Regions from separate parts of the Pseudomonas sp. PDM24 genome, predicted to be linked through region 1. Evidence: predicted binding sites of a transcription regulator. Region 1 holds the regulator's gene; each other region holds the start of a gene.

Region 1 (2,168 bases):
GCTTACTTCAATAAAAAATCAATAACTTTTTATTGTTACAGCGCTCTAGGCAAACACTTCAGTTTCGGGCATATAATTTGCTTATGTTTGGCGCTTCGGCGCCCTGTAGTGGATGGCGCATGTGCGCCGGCGAATAAGGTGTTAAGCCCCTGCCATGAAACCATCGCTAGTCTTGAGAATGGGCCAGCAGCTGACGATGACACCGCAGCTGCAACAGGCCATCCGCCTGCTCCAATTGTCGACCCTGGACCTGCAACAGGAAATCCAGGAGGCTCTGGAGTCCAATCCGATGCTCGAACGCCAGGAAGAAGGCGACGACTTCGATAACGCCGACCCCTTGGCCGATAGCGCCGAACAGAAACCCAACGCCGACATTCAGGAACCCTCCTACCAGGAAACCGCCCCGACGGTGGACAACCTTGAGGAAGGCGACTGGAACGAGCGCATCCCCAACGAATTGCCCGTCGACACAGCCTGGGAGGATGTCTACCAGACCAGCGCCAGCAGCCTGCCGAGCAACGATGACGACGAGTGGGACTTCACCACCCGCACATCGGTCGGTGAAAGCCTGCAAAGCCATTTGCTCTGGCAACTGAACCTGGCACCGATGTCCGACACTGATCGCCTGATCGCCGTGACCCTGATCGACTGCATCAACAATCAGGGCTACCTGGACGAAACCCTCGAGGAAATCCTCGAAGCGTTCGACCCGGAACTGGACATCGAACTCGACGAAATCGAAGCCGTCCTGCACCGCATCCAGCAATTCGAACCCGCTGGCATCGGCGCCCGCAACCTGGGTGAATGCCTGCTGCTGCAACTGCGCCAGTTGTCCGCCAAGACCCCTTGGCTGGCCGAAGCCAAGCGCCTGGTCACCGATTACATCGACCTGCTCGGCAGCCGCGACTACAGCCAGCTGATGCGCCGCATGAAGCTCAAGGAAGATGAGCTGCGCCAGGTCATCGAATTGGTCCAGAGCCTCAACCCGCGCCCGGGCTCACAGATCGAGTCCACCGAAGCCGAATACGTCGTTCCCGACGTGATCGTGCGCAAGGACAACGAGCGCTGGCTGGTGGAGCTGAACCAGGAATCGGTGCCACGCCTGCGGGTCAACGCCCAATATGCCGGTTTCGTGCGCCGCGCCGATACCAGCGCTGACAACACCTTCATGCGTAATCAGCTGCAGGAGGCTCGCTGGTTCATCAAGAGCCTGCAAAGCCGCAATGAAACCCTGATGAAAGTCGCCACCCAGATCGTCGAGCATCAACGCGGCTTTCTTGAGTACGGTGACGAAGCCATGAAGCCGTTGGTGCTGCATGACATTGCCGAAGCAGTCGGCATGCATGAATCGACCATTTCACGGGTGACCACGCAAAAATTCATGCATACCCCACGGGGCATCTATGAACTGAAATACTTTTTTTCCAGCCACGTCAGTACCTCTGAAGGCGGTGAATGCTCGTCCACGGCGATCCGCGCGATCATCAAAAAACTGGTTGCCGCGGAAAATCAGAAAAAGCCGTTGAGTGACAGCAAGATCGCTGGTTTACTGGAGGCACAAGGCATTCAGGTAGCCCGTCGCACCGTCGCCAAGTACCGCGAATCCCTGGGGATCGCGCCTTCCAGCGAACGGAAGCGGTTGATGTAGCCGCCGGGCTGGCCACAGCGTTCCAGTGGCAGGCATTTCTGCCTGCCGCTTTATGCACTGGCAACGAAGGAGAAGCTGTATGCAAGTCAACATCAGTGGACACCAACTGGAAGTGACCGAACCCCTGCGCACCTACATCGGCGAAAAACTCGACCGATTAGAGAGGCATTTCGACAAGATCACCAATGTGCAAGTCACGATGAACGTCGAAAAACTGCTGCAGAAGATCGAAGCCACGCTGCATATTCCCGGCGGAGAAGTGGTCGCCAATGCCGAGCATACGGACATGTATGCCGCCATCGACCTGCTGACCGACAAGCTGGATCGCCAACTTAAAAAGCATAAGGAAAAGACCCAGAGCCTCCTCCAGGGCGCGACCGGTCGTTAACACCCCCAATCCATGATCCGACTAGAAACCATCCTGACCCCCGGCCGTTCCCAAGTGAACGCGCCGGGTGGCAGTAAAAAGAAAGCCCTCGAGCAAATTGCCAACCTTATCCACCGCGAAGTACCGGATCTG
Region 2 (2,168 bases), on a different contig from region 1:
ACTTTTTTCGCAGTGTCATTGATCAGCAGGATACGCAACATATTCGTAGGCTCCTGTCAGCGGCTGGCGAGAAGGGGAGCGTTGTCGCTCATGGCGTGCAGCGTGAAGCTGCGGGCATAGCCGGCCGGGTCCGAGCCGTCCCAGATTTTGCCGTCGATCAGTTGACTGCTGCGCATTTCCTGACTCCGGGCAGGCACACCGACAGCAGTGGCGGCCTCACGGTATAAGTCTAGTTGTTGGACCTGACGCGCCACGTCGAGGTAATCCGGGTCGTCACGCAACAAACCCCAGCGACGAAACTGGGTCATGAACCACATACCGTCGGACAAATACGGAAAATTGACCTCGCCACCACCGTGAAAACCCATGGCGTGTGGGTCTTGCCAGCGATTACCCAGGCCGTCGGCGTAGTCACCGAGCAACCGTGGTTCGATGCAGTCGAGCGGTGCATCCAGATACTCAGGCGCACTCAACAGTTGCGCGGTGCTGCGGCGATTTTCGTGGCTGGCTTCGATGAATCGGCTGGCTTCGAGGATCGCCATCACCAATGCCCGTGCGGTGTTGGGGTATTGCTCGACAAAGGTTCGGGTGCAGCCGAGGACTTTTTCCGGGTGATCGGGCCACAGGGTCTGGCTGGTGGCCATGGTAAACCCGAGATTCTGCTGCACCGCACTGGCCGCCCACGGCTCGCCGACGCAGAAACCGTCGATGCGCCCGGCTTGCAGGTGCGCGACCATTTGCGGCGGCGGCACCACCACACTGTCGACATCCTGCAACGGATGAATGCCCTGACTCGCGAGCCAGTAATACAGCCACATGGCGTGGGTGCCCGTGGGAAAAGTCTGAGCGAAGGTCAGTTTTGGGCGACTTTGGTGCACGTGCCGGTCCAGTGCTTCAGGACTGGTCACGCCCAGGGCCTGCAAGCCGTGGGAAAGGTTGATGCTTTGGCCGTTCTGGTTCAGGCCCATCAGCACGGCCATGTCGGTGGAGGCTACGCCGCCGATCCCCAGGTGCACGGCGTAGATCAGGCCGTACAGGCTGTGGGCGGCGTCGAGTTCGCCGCTGACCAGTTTGTCCCGCAGGTTGGCCCAGGACGATTGGCGCTTGAGGTTCAGGGTCAGGCCGTAGGGTTGGGCAAAGCCCTGAGTGGCGGCGACCACCACTGAGGCGCAGTCGCTCAGGGCCATGAAGCCGAGGTTGATTTCAGTCTTTTCCGGGGCATCGCTGCCGTTGACCCAGGCCAGTGGGCCGGCTGATGGTTCGTTCATCGATTTCGCACCTTCCAAAAAAAAGCGTCGTCCCAAGGCCTTTGCGTGGGCAAAGCCGGGTGACGACGCCATTGTCCTTCCACTCATCCCGCCGTTGGCATGAGTGCTGATGCCTGTGATTGGTGCAAGGCATATGCCATCGCTGGCTGATTTTGTTGCGCGCCTCGCCTGTGGACCCGATGCACGGCTATAATCGCCGCCTCTCATCGCCAACCGAGTCAAGCCTGCCCATGTACACCCTGGCCCGTCAGCTGTTGTTCAAACTTTCCCCGGAAACCTCCCACGATCTGTCCCTGGACCTGATCGGCGCGGGCGGGCGTTTGGGCCTTAACGGCTTGCTGTGCAAGGCGCCGGCGAAACTGCCGGTGACGGTCATGGGCCTGGAGTTCCCGAACCCGGTGGGTTTGGCGGCCGGTTTGGACAAAAACGGCGCAGCGATCGATGGATTTGCCCAATTGGGTTTCGGTTTTGTCGAAATCGGCACCATCACGCCGCGTCCGCAACCGGGCAACCCGAAACCACGGATTTTCCGCTTGCCGGACGCCGAGGCGATCATCAACCGCATGGGCTTCAACAACCTCGGCGTCGATCACTTGCTCGCTCGCGTGGCGGCGGCCAAATACAAGGGCGTGCTGGGCATCAACATCGGCAAAAATTTCGATACGCCGGTTGAGCGTGCGGTCGATGACTACCTGATCTGCCTGGACAAGGTCTATGCCCACGCCAGCTACGTGACGGTCAACGTCAGTTCGCCGAACACCCCGGGCCTGCGCAGCCTGCAATTCGGCGATTCGCTCAAGCAATTGCTCGCCGACCTGGCCACCCGCCGGGCGGAACTGGCCCTGCGTCACGGCAAGCATGTTCCGTTGGCGATCAAGATCGCGCCGGACATGACTGATG
Region 3 (2,168 bases), on a different contig from region 1:
AACCCGTGGTCGATACGTTCGCCAGGTTGTTGGAAATGGTGGTGAGGTTGGTGTCCTGGGCGGACAGACCTGTTTTGGCAACCCATAGAGCCGGAAGCATTCGATTCTCCTCGTGCGCCTGTTTTACGGCGCGACGTTCTGATAATTAGCTGATCTGCAAGACCCGAGCCATGGCCTGGTCATCGTCTTTGGCGGTGTTCATCATCTTGATGTGCAGCTCGAACTGCTTGGCCAGCGCCAGCACCGAAGTCATTTCTTCCACGGCATTGACGTTGCTCGACTCAAGGAACCCGGACACCAGTTTGACGTTGGCATCGGCCTGCGCCGGCTTGCCGTCCTTGGTGTGGATCGAACCGTCCAGGCCTTTGGTCATGTTCTTGAAGTCCGGGTTGACCAGTTTGATGCGGTCGACTTCGGCCATCACGCGAGGGCCTTCACCCATCGCACGGATGCTGATGGTGCCGTCTTCGCCGACTTCGATTTGCTGCTCGGGCGGCACGGCAATCGGCCCGCCATTGCCTACCACCGGCATACCGTTGCCGGCACGCAGCACGCCCAGGGCGTCAACGTTCAAGCTGCCGGTGCGCACGTAGCTTTCACCGCCATCGGGGTTCTGCACGGCGATCCAGCCGTTGCCCTGCACCGCGACATCGAGGTCGCGACCGGTTTCTACCAGCGAGCCAGGAGAGAAGTCGGTGGCCGGACGTTCGCTCATGGCAAACGCACGCGCCGGAAAGCTGTCACCAAACACCGGCATCGAACGAGCCTGTTCCAGGTCCTTCTGAAAACCGTTGGTAGAGATGTTCGCCAGGTTGTTGGCATGAGCCTTCTGCGCCAGTGCATTCTGGCTGGCGCCGGTCATTGCCACATAAAGGTACTTGTCCACACTCTTTCCTCTGCATGCCGGACGTTTGCCGCCCACCGCTGTACTGCTGAGCCATAAGCAATTTGCAGACCAACTTTTTTCTGGCGGCGCAGGGCCCGGCAAACAAAGGACTTGAGGGATTCAGAGGGGATTGGGGGAATGTATCGAAGACGAAAAACCGGCGGTGTTATGCCGGTAGGTGGCAACGGTTGACCTTGAGGTTGACTGGACTACCGCCTTCGCGAGCAAGCCCGCTCCCACATTTAATTTGTGTTCGACTCGATCAAATGTGGGAGCGGGCTTGCTCGCGAAGGGTCCATCACAGGCAAAAATAGCTATCGGCTAAGACTCAGTCTTGCCGACCTCATACTCACGCAACTTATTGGCAATGGTGGTATGCGACACCCCCAACCGCTTGCCCAGTTGCCGACTGCTCGGATGCTCGGAATACAAACGCTCCAGCACCGCTTTCTCAAAGCGCCCGACAATCTCGTCCAAACCACCCTCAAGGGAAAAATCGCCAAGCGGCTGACGCACGCCGTAGTCCGGCAGGCGAATATGCTCGGCTTTGACGGTGCCGCCGTCGCACAGGGAAACGGCCTGGAACAGTACGTTTTCCAACTGCCGCACGTTACCCGGCCAATGATAATGACTGAGCCGTTCCATGGCCGCTGGCGCCAGTTTCGGCAAAGGGCAACCGATCTGCCGACTGGCCTGATCGAGGAAGTGCTCCACCAGCGGCGCCAGTCCGTCGAGGCATTCGCGTAGCGGCGGGATGTGCAGCGAGAGCACGTTCAAACGGTGGTACAAATCCTGGCGAAACTCACCGCGAGCGCACAGCTCGGACAAATCCACTTGCGTTGCGCAGATCACCCGCACATCCAGATAGACCTCTTCATCGCTGCCGACACGACGGAAGCAACCATCCTGCAGAAAGCGCAGCAATTTCACCTGCAAGCGCGGGCTCATTTCGCCGACGCCGTCGAGAAACAACGTACCGCCCGCCGTCAGCTCCAACAGCCCGAGCTTGCCTTCGGCCCGTGCGCCTTCGAAGGCGCCGGGACCGTAGCCGAACAATTCGGTCTCGGCCATGGACTCCGGCAGACCGGCACAGTTGAGCGCCATCAACGGTGACTGCCCACGCGGGCTCGCCAAGTGACAGGCCCGCGCCAACAACTCTTTGCCGGTGCCGGTTTCGCCTTCTATCAATAGCGGCGCATCCAGTGGCGCCATGCGCCGTGCTTCGCGAACCACCGCCGCCATCACTTTCGAGCTTTGGAAAATGCTGTCGAAGCCGCGCAAT
Region 4 (2,168 bases), on a different contig from region 1:
ACAGGTCAATGCCACGGTGCAAGAGCAGAGTACGCGGACCCATGCGCTGCACGACCTGACCCATTATCTCAACCAGCTCACCGTCGGAAACCGCCCATGAACCTACAATTCGCCGCCGCACTCGATGGTGGGCAATCCCGACGAACCCGTCTGCCACACAACGACGCGGGACTCAGACAGATGCTTTTGCTGGGTCTCGACCTGTTGCAAGGTCTGCAGCAGCATCGCGGTCTCGGCGGACAGACCTCCCGCGAGGCACAGCAACGTTGCCAGGCACTGGGTCATTCGCTCGACCAACGCTGGAAAGAATGGCCGTATAGCGCACAGTGCCAGGCCTGGAACGCATTACGCCGCGAACCTGCGGATTTCGAGGGCCATTGCCGGTTGCTGCAAGACTTGCTCGGCGCCATCCAGAACCTCGAACTGCGGCGCTGCGCGCTTAATCTGCAGCCCCCGAGCATCGCCGAGCGCTGTTGGGAGCTGGAAGACCTGGGGCGGCTGCGCGGCCTGTCGGTGCGCGCCGCCGCCCATCAGAATTGCCCACTGCAAATGCTTGTTCAATTGCAGTACCTGCACGAGCGCTTGCTCAGGCATGCCCCCCGCTCGCTGCACAACGCTCTCGAACGACTGCAACGCTGCCTGATCGGTACAACGACAGTGTCCATCTCCCCAGCGCAGTGCTACGCCCTGCTCACCCCCTTGCTCGACGAGCGCCTCGACGCCATCCGCCGGGATCTGGGCTAAGGCTTACCTCCATTCGACTTCGCAACGGTGCGCAGGAGAGCTGTTTTAGTTCACCTCGCACCCAAGCTGCCCAAAAAGCGATCAGTGCTTCGCTCTCCCCCGGCTCTACGCCCCCTTCGATATCTTTTTAGAAAACATCACAAAACTACTTCAAGCCTTTGTACCAATTGATTTTTTTTGCATAAAAAAACTCGGACATAAACTTGGCAAGCCCTTTGCTACTACTGACTAACAGACTTATGCGGCACGCCAATGGCGGCGTGCTGCACTTTCCGGACAACGGCGTCCGTCAGGTCCCTCTATCGAGGGAGCCTGGCGCACGCCGTTTTTTTTTGCCCCTAAAAAAAGGATGTGGTTATGACTGATGAGCGTGACTCGCAACATCCGGTACACCCCGGCCGGCGCACCTTTCTGAAGCAATCCCTGGTGACGGCAGGTACTGTCGCCGGGATCGCCGCCCTCGATGTTGTCGTGCCAGGCTTTCTGCGTAGCGCAGTCTGGGCTGCCGGCAGCGACGCGCCGGAGAAAGCTGCACTGAAGGTCGGTTTCATTCCCCTCACCGACTGCGCGTCAGTCGTGGTGGCGGCAACCCAGGGTTTCGGCGAAAAATACGGTCTTACTATCACGCCGAGCAAAGAGGCGTCCTGGGCCGGCGTGCGCGACAAACTGCTCAACGGCGAACTGGATGCTGCCCATGTGCTCTACGGCCTGATCTATGGCGTGCAACTGGGCATCGGCGGGCCGCAGAGAGATATGGCCATGCTCATGGGATTGAACCAGAACGGCCAGGCGATCACCCTCTCCAAACAGTTGCAGCAAGCGGGCGTGACCAATGGCGAGCAACTGGCCGCCAAGGTCAAGCAAGGTGGCACGCCACTGACCTTCGCCCAGACGTTCCCCACCGGCACCCATGCCATGTGGCTCAATTACTGGCTCGCCAGCCTCGGCATCAACCCGCTGACCGATGTGAAGACCATCGTGGTGCCACCCCCACAGATGGTCGCCAACATGCGCGTGGGCAACATGGACGGCTTCTGTGTCGGCGAGCCCTGGGGAGCCCGGGCGATTGCCGACAACATCGGCTTCACCGCCGTTACCACCCAGAAACTCTGGCCCGATCACCCGGAGAAAATCCTTGGCACCACCCGTGCCTTCGTCGAGCAATACCCCAACACCGCCCGGGCGTTGACCATGGCGGTGCTCGACGCCAGCCGGTTCATCGAGGCCAGCGTAGAGAACAAAAAAAGCACCGCCCAACTGATTGCCGGCAAGGCCTACGTGAATGCGCCCGTCGAAGTGATCGAACAACGCTTCCTCGGCCACTATGACGACGGGTCAGGCAACCAATGGACGGACGAGCATGCGATGTCCTTCTGCAAGGATGGCAGCGTCAACTACCCCTACCTGTCGGACGGTATGTGGTT

What was found. Region 1 encodes sigma-54, which starts transcription at its own class of promoters, with help from an activator protein. Its sites were predicted from a motif close to ANTGGCATNNANNTTGCTNT; they were not measured.
Region 2: the regulator sigma-54 is predicted to act here: its motif matches at 1,390-1,409, upstream of KW837_RS02050 (CmpA/NrtA family ABC transporter substrate-binding protein).
Region 3: the regulator sigma-54 is predicted to act here: its motif matches at 941-960, upstream of KW837_RS00510 (flagellar basal body rod protein FlgF).
Region 4: the regulator sigma-54 is predicted to act here: its motif matches at 947-966, upstream of KW837_RS07340 (CmpA/NrtA family ABC transporter substrate-binding protein).

Annotation. Positions count from the first base shown of each region.
Region 1 covers NZ_JAHUWR010000007.1:213,398-215,565, reverse strand. The annotation lists gene KW837_RS22680 (RNA polymerase factor sigma-54) at 155-1,648, shown strand; gene hpf (ribosome hibernation-promoting factor, HPF/YfiA family) at 1,728-2,036, shown strand; gene ptsN (PTS IIA-like nitrogen regulatory protein PtsN) at 2,049-2,168, shown strand, end outside.
Region 2 covers NZ_JAHUWR010000001.1:427,127-429,294, forward strand. The annotation lists gene KW837_RS02045 (ANTAR domain-containing response regulator) at 1-41, opposite strand, end outside; gene KW837_RS02050 (CmpA/NrtA family ABC transporter substrate-binding protein) at 57-1,268, opposite strand; gene KW837_RS02055 (quinone-dependent dihydroorotate dehydrogenase) at 1,499-2,168, shown strand, end outside.
Region 3 covers NZ_JAHUWR010000001.1:108,032-110,199, reverse strand. The annotation lists gene flgG (flagellar basal-body rod protein FlgG) at 1-100, opposite strand, end outside; gene KW837_RS00510 (flagellar basal body rod protein FlgF) at 146-886, opposite strand; gene KW837_RS00505 (sigma-54-dependent phenylalanine hydroxylase transcriptional regulator PhhR) at 1,208-2,168, opposite strand, start outside.
Region 4 covers NZ_JAHUWR010000001.1:1,621,496-1,623,663, forward strand. The annotation lists gene KW837_RS29025 (methyl-accepting chemotaxis protein) at 1-100, shown strand, start outside; gene KW837_RS07335 (hypothetical protein) at 97-744, shown strand; gene KW837_RS07340 (CmpA/NrtA family ABC transporter substrate-binding protein) at 1,102-2,168, shown strand, end outside.